Regions from separate parts of the Gynuella sp. genome, predicted to be linked through region 2. Evidence: riboswitches for the same ligand, from Rfam matches in the RefSeq annotation. Region 2 holds a riboswitch; the other holds the start of a gene.
What was found. A riboswitch is a leader RNA that binds a small molecule or an ion and turns the genes downstream of it on or off. The one in region 2 is predicted to bind thiamine pyrophosphate.

Region 1 (7,932 bases), on a different contig from region 2:
AAAGATTATTGTCTGACAGTGTTAGGCAATAATGCTCAGGAACTGAGCTCCAGTATCGTTGCCTGTTCCGCGAAAATTTCACGGGTCAGTGTATCGTCATGACTGACCAGTATGACAGTTTTGTTCAGTTGCCGGACATTTTCCTTTAACCAGTATTGGATTTGTCTGCTAGTGCACTGATCCAGTGCAGAAAATGGTTCGTCCAATAACAGCAGCGGTTCCGGTCTGTATACGCTGGCCAGTAAGGCTACCCGCTGGGCCTGGCCACCCGACAGCTGTGAACTGAGCTTGTTATTCTGATCAGCCAGATCAATTTCGGCTAATCTCTGTTGAAGCTCTTTGGGGGTAAGATGAGGTAGTGCCAGTTTCAGATTTTCGGCTACGGTCAGGTGGCTGAATAAATTATTACTCTGAAACATCGATGTGACCGGACGATTTCGCGCCGGCAAATGCTCCACAGGTTGTCCATGCCAGCGAATTTGGCCCGCTCTGACAGGCACAAATCCGGCAATGGCATCCAGTAGTGTCGTTTTTCCGACCCCACTTGGGCCTCGGATAATCAGCAGGCAACCAGTTTTAACTGTAACGTCATAACTGAGCGTCAACTGATGCTCACGGACAACTTCTATGTGATCAATTTCGAGCATGACTATTTGCCATTTTCACCATGGTAACGTTCCATCAAAACAATGCTGATCGCACAGATCAACAGCAGACACATTGAGGCAAAGGCTGCATTATACATTTGATAACTGCCAGCAAACTGATAAATCAACCAGGGCAGGGTGGCAATCTCATTGTCGCCAAAAATGGAAAATACAGCGACATCCCCCAAACACAGAACCCAGGCCAGGGCAAATGTCTGTATTAGAATGGTACGCAGGTATTTCAATTCCACCCATGTTTGTTGCCAGGCAGAAGGCCGCCAGTTTTGCAATTGTCGTTGATATAACAGATCAAATGTAAACAGCGGTGACTTAAGTTGTGAGATTACGAACGGGCAGGCGATGACTGCGTTGATCCAGATGATCCAGAGTGGTTGTGACTGCTCCAGCCACCCACGGGAAATCACTACAATAAATATCCCCACGGAAATGACCATTGCTGGTAGCGGTAGTGTGTGAGTAGCAATCCACTCCATAATATGTTGACGTGCACCGTTACGCTGATTACGAAAAAATCTGACGGGTAGCAGTAATGCCCAACCGAGTGCAGTTGCCAGACTCGCGGATACCAATGCGAACAGTAGTGACCATCCAGTTGCACGGATAATTGCAGTGCTGTTCAGATTGGTCAGATCCTGTGACAGCAGACGTACTACAATGGCAATGATCGGTGCCAGTAAAAACAGCCAGAAACCCACCTGTAGAAGTGGCATCCAGATCCATTGCTGCAAGCGTTTTGGCGGTTGAACCGTTTGGCGAATACTGGGGTGATTCAGCCAGCTGATGCGACCGGATACGTTGACCAGTAGCAGCACTGAACCACTTAGAATTAATTGCAGCCAGGCCAGCAGCAAGGCCTCATTCATATTGAAGTCGTATTTCAGGGCCTGATAAATAGCGACCTCCAGAGTCGTAGCCCGTGGCCCACCACCGAGTGCGAGTACAATGGCAAAGCTGTTGAAGCACAGCATAAATATAAAACCGCCAATCAGCAGCAGTGTTGGCCGCAGTATCGGCCATTCCACCTGCCGCCAGACTTGCCACCAGGGTAGCCGGAACTGTTCTGTTAAGCGCCATGATGCTTCGGGTATTTGTTGCAGCCGCAAGTACAGCGAACGCACAGCAAAAGGCAGATTAAGATAAACATGGGCTATCAGGATGCCGCTGAGACCATACAGGTTCCAGTGGGGTAACCAGTGTTTCAGCAGTGGTGTGACGAGGCCTTTGGGACCTAACAGGATGACCAGTCCGGTGATGAGGATCAGCGTCGGCATTACAAAAGCCAGCAAGGACAGATGCAATAACCAGCGGCTACTGCCGGAAGCACGAAAATAAAACAATGCCCTGGCAATAGGGATGGCTGCCACAGTGCTGATCAGCGCACTTAAAAACGCCTGCCAGAGACTAAAGCGGGTAATGCCCAGAATATAGTCATCGGTCAGCAACGAGAGAGAGAATCCACCGGTGCGGAATAATGTCAGTCCGGAAAAAGACAGCAGTGTGGCACTGCACAGAATGCACAGTGCCAACGCTGCCGCTATTGTGCGGCTATTGAGCGCCAAGTCTTGATCCACTGTTCACGTTGTTGAGTGAATTGCGGGTAATCGATTGCGATGGCTTTGGGTTGTACCAATGTTGAGAATGCTTCGGGCAGTGACACATCATCAATAACTGGTAGCATCCAGTTGGTCACCGGAATGATTTCCTGCGCGGTTTTGGAAGTCAGAAACGTCAGAAACTGACGGGCCAGTTCTGGTTGATGGGCATACTGGCTGATGCCGGCCACCTCGATCTGGGCAATGTGGCCTTCGTTGAACTCTGCTGCCTGATAGCGGTTTTCATTTTCCGCCACCATATGATAGGCCGGTGAGGTGGTATAGCTGAGTACATAATCAGCACTGCCTTCCAGGAACATGTTGTACGCTTCGGACCAGCCTTTGGTCACTGTTACGGTATGGCTGTTCAGCTGTTCCCAAGCTTGTTCGGCGTTATCCGGATACAGGCTGTTGATCCACAGCAACAATCCCTGTCCGGGTGTGCTGGTACGCGGATCCTGATAGATCACTGTTGCTTTTGAGGCCAACAGTTCGGCCATCGACTGGGCCGGTTGTTTGATTTGATCACGGTTATAGATGAACGCAAAATAGCCATAATCAAACGGCAGGAAGTAGGTGTTCTGCCAATGCAGATCGGCTTTTAGTCCATCGCTCGGCAAAGAGTGCTGCTGGACCAGATGCTGTTCGACAGCGCTTTCCATCAACGGCGCATCAATGCCTAAAATGACATCGGCCTTGGTGTTTCGGCCTTCAATTTTCAATCGGTTCAGAATGGCTACGCCATCTTCCGCGGCCACAAATGTCAGGTCGCAGTCGCACTGTTGTTCAAAGGCTTGTTCCAGTTGTGGACCGGGACCCCATTCAGAGGTAAAGGAATCATAGGTATAAACTGTTAGGGTTTCAGACTGGACAAAACCAGCCAGCAGACTTAATGGCAGTAGCCACTTATTCATATAAGCTCCTCAATCATGAGGGCGTGGGAAATGCTGTGTTGCAGGTTGTGAGGAATGTTCTCTTTAACTGCAGAGATAGCCCATTTCCTACGCCAGTATTAACTGGATCAGGTTCTACGGGTAAACTCTCAGCCATGGAACGTCGATTTCTGTCAGTTATCATGGCACCCCGATGAGACGGGCGCTAGTGTAAAGCTTTTCAAATGGATAGCCAAATCATTGATTGTGAACCAAATCCCCACTGCCATACAGGCTGAGCTACGGCAGTGGTTGCCTGCTGTCGCGGAGTGGCGATATCTGGATGCCGGCAATACCAGCAATTATCTGTTTACCGGAGATGGTGCCGGTGATCGTTACGTCTTGCGGGTCAATGCCGGTGATGACATCAGTTTTGGGGTCGACCGGAAACAGGAAGATCAGGTCTTACAACTGATTGCCGGACAGGATTGGGCACCAGATATTATTCGCAACGACATTGATCTGGGTTTTTGCCTGATGCGTTATCACGGACTGCCCGCTGCGGATGTGTCGATAACGGCTCCGGTGGTTTTACGGGCTCTTCATGCATTGCAGCAGACGGCATCCGGTCCCTGGTTTGATTACGCTCATCTGTTTGCGGGATACCGGTATCGCTTGCAACAACTGCCTCAGGCATTATTCGAGCTTGAACAACTGCATATGCATTTACAGAGGCTGCCGGATGATCGTTGTCTGATCCATCAGGATTTGCATCCAGGAAATGTACTGGTGGCAGATGGGCGCATGGTCATCATCGACTGGGAATATTCCGGTATCGGAAATGCCTGGCTGGAACTGGCTAATGTTCAGCATCATTGGCATTTTTCTATGCCCCAGTTACAACAACTGCCGGTCTGCCGGCGGTATCCGACCGATATGGTCGATCAATATTTACAACAGGCGAAAATATGCAATCAAATGTTGGCCAGACTCTGGTACCTGGCCCGTGAATAAAAAAGTAATCGTGATTGGTGCCGGACCGGCAGGTTTGATGGCAGCAGAACAATTGGCCGGTCATGGTGTACAGGTGGACATTTATGACGCCATGCCTTCGGTGGCCCGTAAATTTTTGCGTGCCGGCATTGGTGGGCTGAATATCACCCACAGCGAGCCATTGCCACAATTCATTGCGCGCTACCAGGATTCCGATGGCAGGGTAGCGAGCTGGTTACAGAGTTTCGGGCCAGAGGAATTAAGACAGTGGTGTGCTGGTCTGGGGATCGAAACCTTTGTTGGCAGTTCTGGCCGGGTCTTCCCTGCTCAGAAGAAAGCAGCGCCGTTACTACGCCGCTGGTTATCCAGGTTACGACAGGCTGGGGTAAGGTTTCACTTGCAGCATCAGTGGCAGGGTTGGCAATCGGATGGTCAACTACGATTGTTTGACCGGCATGAGCAACAGCCGGTATTGGTATCGGCTGATGCGGTGATACTGGCCATGGGTGGCGGCAGTTGGAAAAAACTTGGATCAGATGGTCAGTGGCAGGCAGCGTTAACCGAGCGTGATGTTGTCATTGCGCCCTTACAACCCAGTAATTGCGGATTTAATCTTTCCTGGACGGATTATATACAGCAATTTGCCGGTCAGGCGTTAAAGTCAGTGGCGTTGTCAGTCGATGGCTGTCACTTTAGAAAGGGGGAGATGGTGCTGAGTCATTATGGTCTGGAAGGTTCGCTGGTTTATGCCATGTCCCGTCCGATCAGAGAATGCCTGCAGACGGGGAAGTGCCATGTGTGGGTGGATCTGCTGCCGGATCTTTCTGAAGATAAAATACGCGCCCGCCTCAGCAAGCCCAGAGGCAAAGAGTCCATGAGCAGTTATCTGCGTAAACGCCTGAATCTTTCTGGTGTCAAATATGCCCTGTTGCGGGAATGTTCCGGGCCGGATTGCGATTTGAACCGGCATGAAGACCTGATCCGTACCATCAAAACCTTGAAACTAGTCATCGATTCCCCACGCCCCATTGACGAAGCCATCAGTACCGCCGGAGGCATTCAGTTTTCAGAGTTGGATGAACAGCTCATGTTAAAAAGGCTCCCCGGCGTATTTGCTGCCGGAGAGATGCTGGATTGGGATGCCCCGACCGGCGGTTATTTGTTAACCGCCTGCTTTGCCAGCGGCTACCTGGCCGGGCAGGGCGTAAGACAGTGGCTGACATCGATTGAACGCTGATGTCAGCTCAGCCCGGTATCACCATTTGAATCCAGCCAGTTGTGTACTCAAGGTTTCGGTTTGCTGATTAACGCTGTGACTGTAGGAACCTGCCTGATCCACTTGCTCGTTGGCCTGTTGTGACAGAGCTGAGAGGCGGTGGATATTCTGGTTCAGTTCCTGGCTTACGGATGACTGTTCGGTCACTGCACTGGCAATGTGAGTTGACATATCATTGATCTGGCCGATTGCCTCGAATACTGATTTTAATGCATCTTTGGCTTGTTCGACTTTATCGACACCTTCACGACTGGCGGTGCTGCCAGATTGGAATAATACCGCTCCCTCTGCACTACTGGTCTTCAGACGTTCAATCTTCTGGCTGATTTCTTTGGTGCTGTCCTGGGTTTTAGCGGCCAGGGCACGGACTTCATCTGCCACAACTGCAAAGCCTCGACCCTGTTCACCAGCTCTGGCGGCTTCAATGGCCGCGTTAAGTGCCAAGAGATTGGTCTGCTCAGCAATACCCTGGATGACTGACATGATTTCGGTAATTGCATCTACATCCGATTGCAGTGTGGTCATTGAACGGGAGGTTTCCTGCAGAGTGGTATCGAGACCCTGAATAAGGGTGACCGTGGATTCCATGAATTCCTGTGTCTTCTGGGCGTTCTTGTGTGCTGCTTCGGCTGATGATGACGTGGTTTCAGCGTTTCCGGCAATTTCCTGGGTGGCAGAGGTGCTTTGCGTAATGGCAGTGGCAATGGATTCAATTTCATGGCGTTGCTCAGATACAAGAGAGCGGCTGATATCAAATGAAGCATCCAGGTCAGAAACCGCCTGCCTGACCTGGGTGGACACCTGACCAACGGCTGACATGGAACTCTGTAATTTGTCCATAAACTGATTGAAGTAGCCAACCAGTTCACCAATTTCATTGTTCTGCTCCACTTTGATACGTCGGGTCAGGTCGCCTTCACCCTCAGCAATATCATGCATGGCACTGCTTAACTGCATAATTGGTTTTCTGACTAACCATGACAGCAGTAAATAGATCACGATGGCCAGCGTGATATCCAGAATGACCGTTCTGATGATAGCAGCCTGTACTAATGTATTTAGTTGTCGAGATAAGTAACCGTCGTTCATTTTAAAATAAATCACGGCAATAGGATCTTTGCCTGCGTCTTCCAAAAACAATGGCAACATCGAAAGTGTTTTGACATCAGGAAGTGTATCCGCGGCCTGCACGTCATCGTCCTCGTGCTTGATAATACCTTTGCTGAGCTTATTTTTTTCGACCACATAAATAGCGTCAATCACTTTGCTTTCCACTGCTGAATTCAATACCCGATCTACGGTTTCAAGTTCAAAATTCCATAATGCCGGCGGTAAGGATAAGCTGAGAAACTGATTGATTTCTTTGGTTTGATCCTGAATGTTATGCTGCCATCGACTGACATTGATCCGGTAGTCGATTACAGTACTGATACATAACAACAGGGTAATAAATAATACAGCCCACAGTGTAATCCGGATGCTTAATGAATAAGACTTGGATGATTTCATTGTTTTCCCCAGTAAAAACCTTACATTTAAACTATAGCTGATGATTTCTTGTGTTCAGCATAATTCGAATATAAGACACAGGTTTTCGGTTACAGTATTGAATACTTAGGGAGCTTCTGAAAAATGGCCTGTTCGCGCAGGACGTTGTCAGCCCCTGTCTCACACCCTCATTTACACCCGTAAATTGCGGTGTTGCGAGTGGTGCTTCCTCGCCTGCATCAACACTATTCCTATTTTTCAGAGGCCCCTTAGTTCTTTTATCTCAATGAGTTATGTATTTTGTTATTTCCTGACAAATATATGGCTGTTTTAGAGCTGCTGCTAAAAATAAGGCTATATCCTATATCGTTGCAGGCAACCCCAGCATCTATCTGAGCGATGTTCATGTATAACAGGCGCTATCGTTACTATGAATATAGACCAAGAAGATAAAACTTGCTTTGTTTGTACGGTGACTGGGGAATGGTGCCAGGGCCTGTCTACACTCATTTCATCGGCCTGCTGAGAACCAGTTTCACTCAAATCCAGGTACGAGGAGTGATGTTGTAAAGCTCATCCATGAGGGTTACACGCTAAAACGTTAGCGGGACTAAATGAGTGACGAGCAACGCCGAGTTGAGTGACACGGGCCTCAGCCCGAAGGGTTATGGCTAAAAAGGCCGCACTTTGCGTTGGTCCACGTTCGCTTAGAATGACGAAGCTTCACGTTAACCGTCGGAATGCCGCATCACTTAATTGCAGTCTTTTTAGCCAATAACAGGTTCGACGAAACGAGTATCGACAGGCCCTAGTGTAGAGTCTCAAGTAAAACGCATATTTAAATGGGCCGCCGAATTCACTTCGCAACTCTACGTTGAGTTCAGCCAACGGTGTCCCACTCTTCGAGCAGCGCTCAAGACACCCACCGCTTCGTTTCAGCTCTTGACAAGGGATGACCATTGCCGGCGAGCAGCGTCTCGCTGTGAGCATCTTGAGGTGCTTTTTTAATATAGGTTTTATTCAACACACTACACTAGCCATGA
Region 2 (7,932 bases):
TGGGTGTGCTGCTGTAACTGTTTCAGAAAACGCTGGTGGGCAGTGCTATCCTGAGGGTGAGAGATAATCAACGAGCCATGATTATGAAAATCCACCTCTTGACCCAGTGAGTCCACCAGCGCTGGCCACAATTGCAGTGACTGTCTGGCCAGTTGCAGTAATGCCGGTTCCAGTACTTCAATCTCTGATAACGGCGAGATCATCCCGCCGGCGGTGTAGGCGGCGGCCTCATCACCGTCGATCCTGTCCCGGTCAAACAAGGTTACCCGCTGACCGGTTTGTAGCAGTTGCCAGGCCATGGCCCGGCCGATCAGTCCAGCTCCAACGATGGCAATGTGATTCATGAAGACGCTTCTCCGGCGACGTCCTTAAGATAGATCTCGGCACCACCATCGCGGAACTCGCGGGATTTTTCCTGCATGCCCTGTTGCGCAAAATCACGGACGTCCTGGGTGATTTTCATGGAGCAGAATTTGGGGCCGCACATGGAGCAGAAGTGCGCGGTTTTGGCCGACTGCTTGGGCAGGGTTGCATCGTGATATTGTCGGGCTCTGAGCGGATCAAGTCCCAGATTGAACTGATCCTCCCAGCGAAATTCGAAGCGGGCCTTGGACAGCATGTCGTCGCGGTAGCGGGCACCCGGGTGACCCTTGGCCACATCAGCTGCATGGGCCGCAATTTTGTAGGTTATCAATCCTTCTTTGACATCGTCCCGGTCAGGTAGCCCAAGATGTTCCTTGGGGGTGACATAACACAGCATGGCACAGCCAAACCAGCCGATCATCGCCGCACCGATGCCACTGGTGAAATGATCGTAACCGGGGGCAATATCCGTGGTCAGCGGCCCCAAGGTGTAAAACGGTGCCTCATGGCAATGCTTTAGTTGCATGTCCATGTTTTCCTGAATCAGATGCATGGGTACATGACCCGGTCCTTCGATCATCACCTGTACATCATGTTGCCAGGCAATCTTGGTCAGCTCACCGAGAGTGATCAGTTCACTGAACTGAGCGTCGTCGTTGGCATCGGCAAGAGAGCCGGGACGCAAACCATCACCGAGAGAAAAGCTGACATCGTAGCGCTTCATGATCTTGCAGATATCTTCAAAGTGGGTGTACAGGAAACTCTCCTGATGGTGAGCAATACACCACTTGGCCATGATTGACCCACCGCGCGAGACGATGCCGGTGACCCGGTCCACGGTCTTGGGGATGTCGGCCAGGCGAATGCCGGCATGAATGGTGAAGTAATCAACCCCTTGTTCTGCCTGTTCGATCAGGGTGTCGCGAAACACTTCCCAATTGAGATCCTCGGCCACGCCGTTGACCTTTTCCAGTGCCTGATAGAGTGGCACCGTGCCGATAGGTACCGGAGAATTACGGATGATGTATTCGCGGGTTTCATGAATGTCCTGTCCGGTGGAAAGATCCATAACCGTATCCGCTCCCCAGTGAGTGGCCCAGACCATCTTTTCCACTTCTTCGGCAATATTCGAATTCAGTGCCGAGTTACCGATGTTGGCATTCACTTTTACCAGGAAATTCCGTCCTATAATCATCGGCTCCAGTTCCGGATGATTGATATTGGCCGGAATGATGGCGCGACCAGCGGCAATTTCTTCGCGTACGAATTCGGGGGTGATGGGTTGTAGTTGGGCGCCGAATGACTGTCCGGCCAGACGCCGCTGGCGTTCATCGGTATCAAACTCACTGCGTAACTGCTCGCGGTTCTGGTTTTCCCGTACTGCCACGTACTCCATTTCTGCAGTGATAATGCCGAGCCGGGCATAGTGCATCTGACTGACATTACGGCCTTCCCGCGCCTGTCGGATGATGCGGGAGTGACCAAAAAGTGGAAACTTTTCAGTGTCGCGGTCGCAGGCTGTTACCGTGCGAGCCTCATTGTCGCCGCGCTGATCGAGCCATTCGGTTCTCACGGGCGGTAAACCACGATGAATATCAATTGTCTGTTGCGGGTCGGTGTAAGGACCGGAGCTGTCATAGACCGTGACGGTTGATTGATCGCTCAGATCAATGGCCCGCATGGGAACTGAAATACCATGATGAAAAGGGCTGGGCACGTGGATTTTTCGGCTGCCGGGTAACGGATCGCGGCTGACGGTGGTAGGAAAACTACGGGTATCTTTGTTCATATTGCCTCCTCTGGTTTGTTAATACCTGAGGATCGGCCTATGAAAACTGAAATGATGTGCATGAGTTTCATGGACTGACTCTTCCCTACGCTGGTATTAACCGGATCAGGTTCAACGGGTCCGCTTGCGCGTCTCAGCCATGTCATGGGACAAGGCTCCCCGAGAGTTGTGGGCAAGTCTACGAGTGTGGACTTACAGAAGTCAATTACTTGGCCGATAAAACGGTAATGGGTCAACAGGAGTAGTCATCAGGATCTATACTGAAAACATTGTCAAAGACCTGAACAAAAATTAACAACCGGGTAAATACATGAGAATCACCGTTGTAAACCGAACCACAGCCGGCTTTGCCATTGTTATTGCATTGTTGTTGTTTTTGGCCTGGCAGGCACTCAATGCGTTGAGTTCGATGAACAATAATATTGATCATATTAACGACACCATCATTCCGGTGCTGGATCAGAACAAGCAACTGTCTATGGCCATGGCGGGTATGAATCGTCTTGTCTCGGAGCACTATGCTGAGTATCGGCCGGATCAGTTAAGTCAGTATGAGAACGAGTTTCAAACGCTTTATCAGGAATATCAGCAGCAGCTTACCGAGCTACGTAATTTCAGTTTGTCATCGAAGGGTTTGAACGAGGCGCTGGATGCCGTCGATGTCATCGTACAGGAGCTGGTACGGTTTGCTGAAACACAGATGCGCGATCGCCAGTCTCTGTTGCAGAGCCGGCAGACATATGCACTGGCAGCCGAAGAATACAGCAAGGTCTGGCTGAATTTTTCCATCGACATGAAAGTGGTCGACCGGGTCATCGAAGTACTGGCCCGCAAAAGCTATATGGAGCTGACTGCGGCAGAAAAAACCGTACCGGGAAATCAGAAATATATCGCCGATAAGATTAACCTGCTGCGTAATGACCTGGCCAGACTGGACCAGATCAACGATACCGCCAACATGCAGGCAATTATCGAGAGTGCCCGCTCGACGATGATGCTCATCCAGAATCGGTATCAGACTATTGAGCAGGGTTCTGCCATCATATATGAAAAATATGCGCCTTATGTTGCTATGTTGACTAAAACGGTTAACGACCCGCAGGGGTTGATGGCTCAACGGCTGGCGGTATTGCAGTTGCAACAGAGCAACATCGAAAACATGATTCAGCTGGCGCAGATTGCCAAACAGGTCGTTAATGCCAGTGCACAGGTGGATACTGTCGTAAACGCTGATCTTCAGCAAAACCGGACAGATTCGAAACAGCTTTACAGCCACTCTCAAAATGTTGTCATCATAACTGTTCTGGTGTCGGTGATATTTTCAGTGCTGCTGACCGTCTGGCTGATCAGAAAAATACGTCAGCCTATGGACAGCATTCTGGGGTTCCTGGCCCTGACCAGCCGGGGCGATCTGAGTCATCGGCTGAAACTCTCTTCACAGGATGAACTGGGTGATATTGGCCATGGCATCGATGAGCTGGTTGCCAACCTAAGCCAGCTGTTAAGGGCTCTGATTGATAAATCCAGAAATATCGGCGAGCTGGTTAAAGACAGTCTGGCTCGGGATGAGGGCCTGAAGGTGCGCCTGGATGCTCAGCACCAGAGTACTCAAAACATTGCTGCCTCCTCCCGCGAAATGGAGCAGGCAACCCAGGCGGTTTGTGAATCCTCGGGTCTGGCTCTGGCAGAAATCAAACAACTATTCAGCGAAACCGAAGACAGCATAAACAGCATTCTCAATACCAACGAACTGATCAACCGCTTTCGCGGGAATATCGGGTCGGCACAACAAATGTCGACCGGTCTTCAGGAACACTCCGGGCAAATCGAAAAAGCGGTTACCATGATTGCCAAAATTGCCGAACAGACCAACCTGCTGGCATTGAATGCCGCCATTGAGTCCGCTCGGGCCGGTGAACAGGGGCGAGGGTTTGCGGTGGTGGCCGATGAAGTGCGGGCACTGGCGATTAAAACCCAGGAATCGACGGTGGAAATTAACAACGTTGTCAGTCAGTTACAAACGTTGGCAAATCAGTTGGTTGCGCACATGGACCAGAATGTTGGACGCATTGACGAGATGGTGGAAAAAGCCAGTGCCACCGACGGCTCTCTCAAAATCATCAGTGAAAAACTGTCAGCGGTACAGGATATGGTGTTATCGATGAATCAGGCTGCCGAATCTCAGCAGCAGATCTCCACTGATGTGGCGAGTCATATCAATGATATCTTTGCGAATGCCGAAGAAGTTGCCAGTCGTGCCGGTGACAATTTTGAACATATTAAAGCGCTGGGCCGTCTGGCCGGTGAACAGGAAGAAAATACACGTTTGTTTCAGCTGGAATAAATGCTCCTGAAAATTTTCATGATTTTCGGGTTTTAGTTTTAAACGAAATACAGTTTAATTGCGTCCTTCGTTGATATCGATGCCGAATTGCGGCAGTCAGCATGCAGTATATTTTCAGTCAGATAAAAATGTGACTGAAGTCTCGGAAATTCAGCGATATCGATAGCCTGCCAGTGTGAAATGGCCCGTAGTCAGATTCACCATGCAGTTGGCCGAAGGGATACAATTATTATCAGGAGATAAAGGTGTTCGCTATTTTTCTTAGCAGCAAAATGGATCCTTTTTATCAGAACATAGGATCTTTCCCGACCGTTATTTTTACCTTTTTTCTGGGGGTGAGCCTGTGTTTCTGGCTGATTGCGGTATTGGGCCTGGTTGATCTGGATGTTGCTGATATCGATGTCGACCTTCCCGAAGGCAACGGTTCAGCAGAAGGTGCTGATGTCAATATGTCACTGGCGGGCATCTTGTCCAGATTTGGTCTTCATGGTGTTCCGCTAACCATTGTCATCTCATTGTTATCATGGTTTGGGTGGGTCATCAGTTATCTGGCTGTACATTACATTCTCAACCCTGTTGCCAGTCAGGGTTTCGTACATTACCTGCTGGGTCTGGTCATTTTCCTGGGCTCCCTTTATCTCGCCTCTATTCCCTCCGCGCTGATTATTCGTCCACTGCGCAAAATATTCAGCGACCCCTACCAGGATATGGCTAAACATCTGACCGGGCAGATTGCCGTGGTGCGGACCAGTCGTGTGGACGCGACATTCGGAGAGGCCTTTTTCAACGATGGTGGTGCCGGGTTGATCCTGAAAGTCAGGTCTATGAATGATGAGACCTTTGTCAAAGGTGATCGGGTGGTGCTATTGGAATATGTTGAAGCTCAGAATATTTTCCGGGTGATCTCGGAACATGAATTTAACGGCGTGTTGAAACAGCCAACACATCATTAATACGGTAACGTTTTCCACAAACAAGGAGTAATTCTCATGGGTTTTTTCGCCGATTTATCGGGTCTGGGCTTTGTCACGGCAGCGATAGGCATCGCCATTGTCGTTGTGTTGTGCATCGGCCTGCTGATCAAAGCCTTTTATCATAAGGTTGACCAGGGTACTGCGCTCATCATCAACGATCTCAGTTCCAAACCTAAGGTCAAGTTTACCGGTGGTCTGGTGCTACCTGTCATTCACAAAAAGGAATTGATGAAAATTTCGTTGATTACCCTGGAAGTGGATCGTCGTGGTAAGGAAGGTCTGATTTGTAAGGACAACATGCGGGCCGATATCACCGTTGCCTTTTATTTGCGCGTTAATGAAACCGCAGAAGATGTACTGCGGGTAGCCAAGACAGTCGGCGCCCAGCGTGCCTCAGACCGCGATGCCGTATACGAACTGTTTGCCGCCAAATTCTCAGAAGCTTTGAAGACTGTTGGTAAACAGATTGACTTCGTGCAGTTGTTCGAAAACCGTATTGAATTCCGTGAAAAAATCATTCAGGTCATCGGTGATGACCTCAGTGGTTATGTACTTGAAGACGTTGCCATCGATTACCTGGAACAGACCCCCAAAGGGGCGTTGGATTCAAGCAATATCCTCGACTCCGAAGGTATCAAGAAAATCACCGAACTGACCGCTGCGCAGAACATCCGCACCAACGTACTGGAGCGCGATGAAGAGCTGGCGATCAAGAAAAAGAATGTGGAAACCACTGAAGCGATGCTGGAGCTTGCACGCCAGCAGGCAGATGCCGAAGCTCGTCAGGAACGTGAAATTGCCACCATTCGTGCACGCGAGGTAGCAGAAACCAAACGGGTACAGGAAGAGGAACGAAAAAAAGCCGAATCCGCCAATATTTCTGTCGAGCAGGATCTGGCCGTACAGCGTGAAAACCAGCAACGCGAAATAGAAGTGGCCACGCAGAACCGTCTGCGGGCCATTGCCATTGAAGAGGAAAAAGTCACCCGCGCCCGTGATCTCGAAGTCGTTGCCCGTGAGCGGGAAGTGGAACTGCAGCGCATCGAAGCCGAAAAAGCGGTTGAAGTTGAGAAGAAAGAAATTGCCAATGTCATTCGCGAGCGTATCGCGGTAGACAAAACTGTGGCAGTTGAGGAAGAACGGATTAAAGAGGTTCGTGAGGTTTCCGAAGCGGATCGCCACAAACAGGTTCAGGTGCTGGCAGCAGAAGCCAAAGCCGAAGAAGAGAAAGTCAAACAGGTGAAAGCGGCGGAAGCAGACGAACAGGCTGCCAAATTCCGGGCCCAGGAAGTCACTACCATGGCTCAGGCCGAGCTGGAAAAAGCCGCCAAAGAAGCTGATGGCAAGAAGAAAATGGCCGAAGGTGTTCAGGCCGAAGAAGCTGCTCATGGTCTGGCCGAAGCCAAAGTGCGCGAAGCCAAAGCCGATGCGGCTGAAAAAGAAGGGCTTGCAGAGGCCAAAGTTGTGGCAGCCAAAGGTGAAGCCGAGGCCAGAGCGCAGCGTGAAGTGGGTCTGGTGGATGCTGAAGTTATTGCTGCCAAAGGTGATGCCAAAGCCAAGGCCGAACGTGATGCCGGTATGGCGGAAGCCGAAATTATTGCGGCCAAAGGTGATGCTGATGCCAAAGCCTGTCGCGAAGCTGGTATGGCGGAAGCCGAAATCATTGCGGCCAAGGGTGATGCAGAAGCCAGTGCTCAGCGAGGTACTGGTATGGCGGAAGCTGAAGTCATTGCTGCCAAAGGTCGCTCAGAAGCCAGTGCCCAGAAAGAAATCGGTCTGGCCGAAGCCGAAGTTATCCGTGAGAAATTCAAAGGTGAAGCCGAAGGTCTGGTTGAGAAATTCGGTGCCATGGGCAGCATGAGTGATCAGGCCCGTGAACATGAAGAATTCCGTATGTCGCTGGAAACAGCGCTGCAGGAAGCGATGGCCAGCATTGCCGCGAGCAAGGATATTGCCCGTGACAATGCCGATGTTCTGGCCAAAGCCCTTGAAAAAGCCAACATTGATATCGTCGGTGGTGAAGAACATTTCTTCGATAACTTCGCCAAATCCTTGTCTCTTGGTAAAGCCGTTGATGGACTGGCATCAAAAAGCACCGTCGTGGCCACGCTTATGGAAAAGCTGATGCAAAGCAAAGTGTTTGCTGAGAAACCTAAAGATGAGAAGTTGAACTAAAACTTTCTCTCTCAGGTTTTCACAGGAAAACCGCTTGATTGTTCCAGGTCTGTGGCTCTTTTGAGCTGTTTTTGGAGTCTTGCTCCGAATCTTTCCCCCGGGCCTGGAACTGAGGGGCCGGGCTTTTGTCCACCCTCGCAACTTTTCAGTCAAAACAAGGAATTTGGAATCACACCATGGCTCAACAACCAGAATCCGATCAGACCGAAGCCCACCTGACAGAATCAGCAGTCGCAGAAGGCGGAGCATATGAAGTCATCCGCAAACGATTGCTGGATCAGGGGCGT

Region 1: another riboswitch for thiamine pyrophosphate. It lies ahead of thiB (thiamine ABC transporter substrate binding subunit); the one in region 2 lies ahead of thiC (phosphomethylpyrimidine synthase ThiC).

The regions. Positions count from the first base shown of each region.
Region 1 covers NZ_JBNKSF010000008.1:36,751-44,682, reverse strand. The annotation lists gene ACQY6I_RS03155 (ATP-binding cassette domain-containing protein) at 36-647, opposite strand; gene ACQY6I_RS03150 (thiamine/thiamine pyrophosphate ABC transporter permease ThiP) at 650-2,227, opposite strand; gene thiB (thiamine ABC transporter substrate binding subunit) at 2,203-3,174, opposite strand; TPP riboswitch at 3,242-3,356, opposite strand; gene ACQY6I_RS03140 (phosphotransferase) at 3,400-4,146, shown strand; gene ACQY6I_RS03135 (NAD(P)/FAD-dependent oxidoreductase) at 4,139-5,362, shown strand; gene ACQY6I_RS03130 (methyl-accepting chemotaxis protein) at 5,381-6,910, opposite strand.
Region 2 covers NZ_JBNKSF010000052.1:81,636-89,567, reverse strand. The annotation lists gene thiO (glycine oxidase ThiO) at 1-344, opposite strand, end outside; gene thiC (phosphomethylpyrimidine synthase ThiC) at 341-2,152, opposite strand; TPP riboswitch at 2,218-2,324, opposite strand; gene ACQY6I_RS20355 (methyl-accepting chemotaxis protein) at 2,463-4,496, shown strand; gene ACQY6I_RS20350 (DUF1449 domain-containing protein) at 4,742-5,449, shown strand; gene ACQY6I_RS20345 (hypothetical protein) at 5,486-7,645, shown strand; gene ACQY6I_RS20340 (DNA repair ATPase) at 7,822-7,932, shown strand, end outside.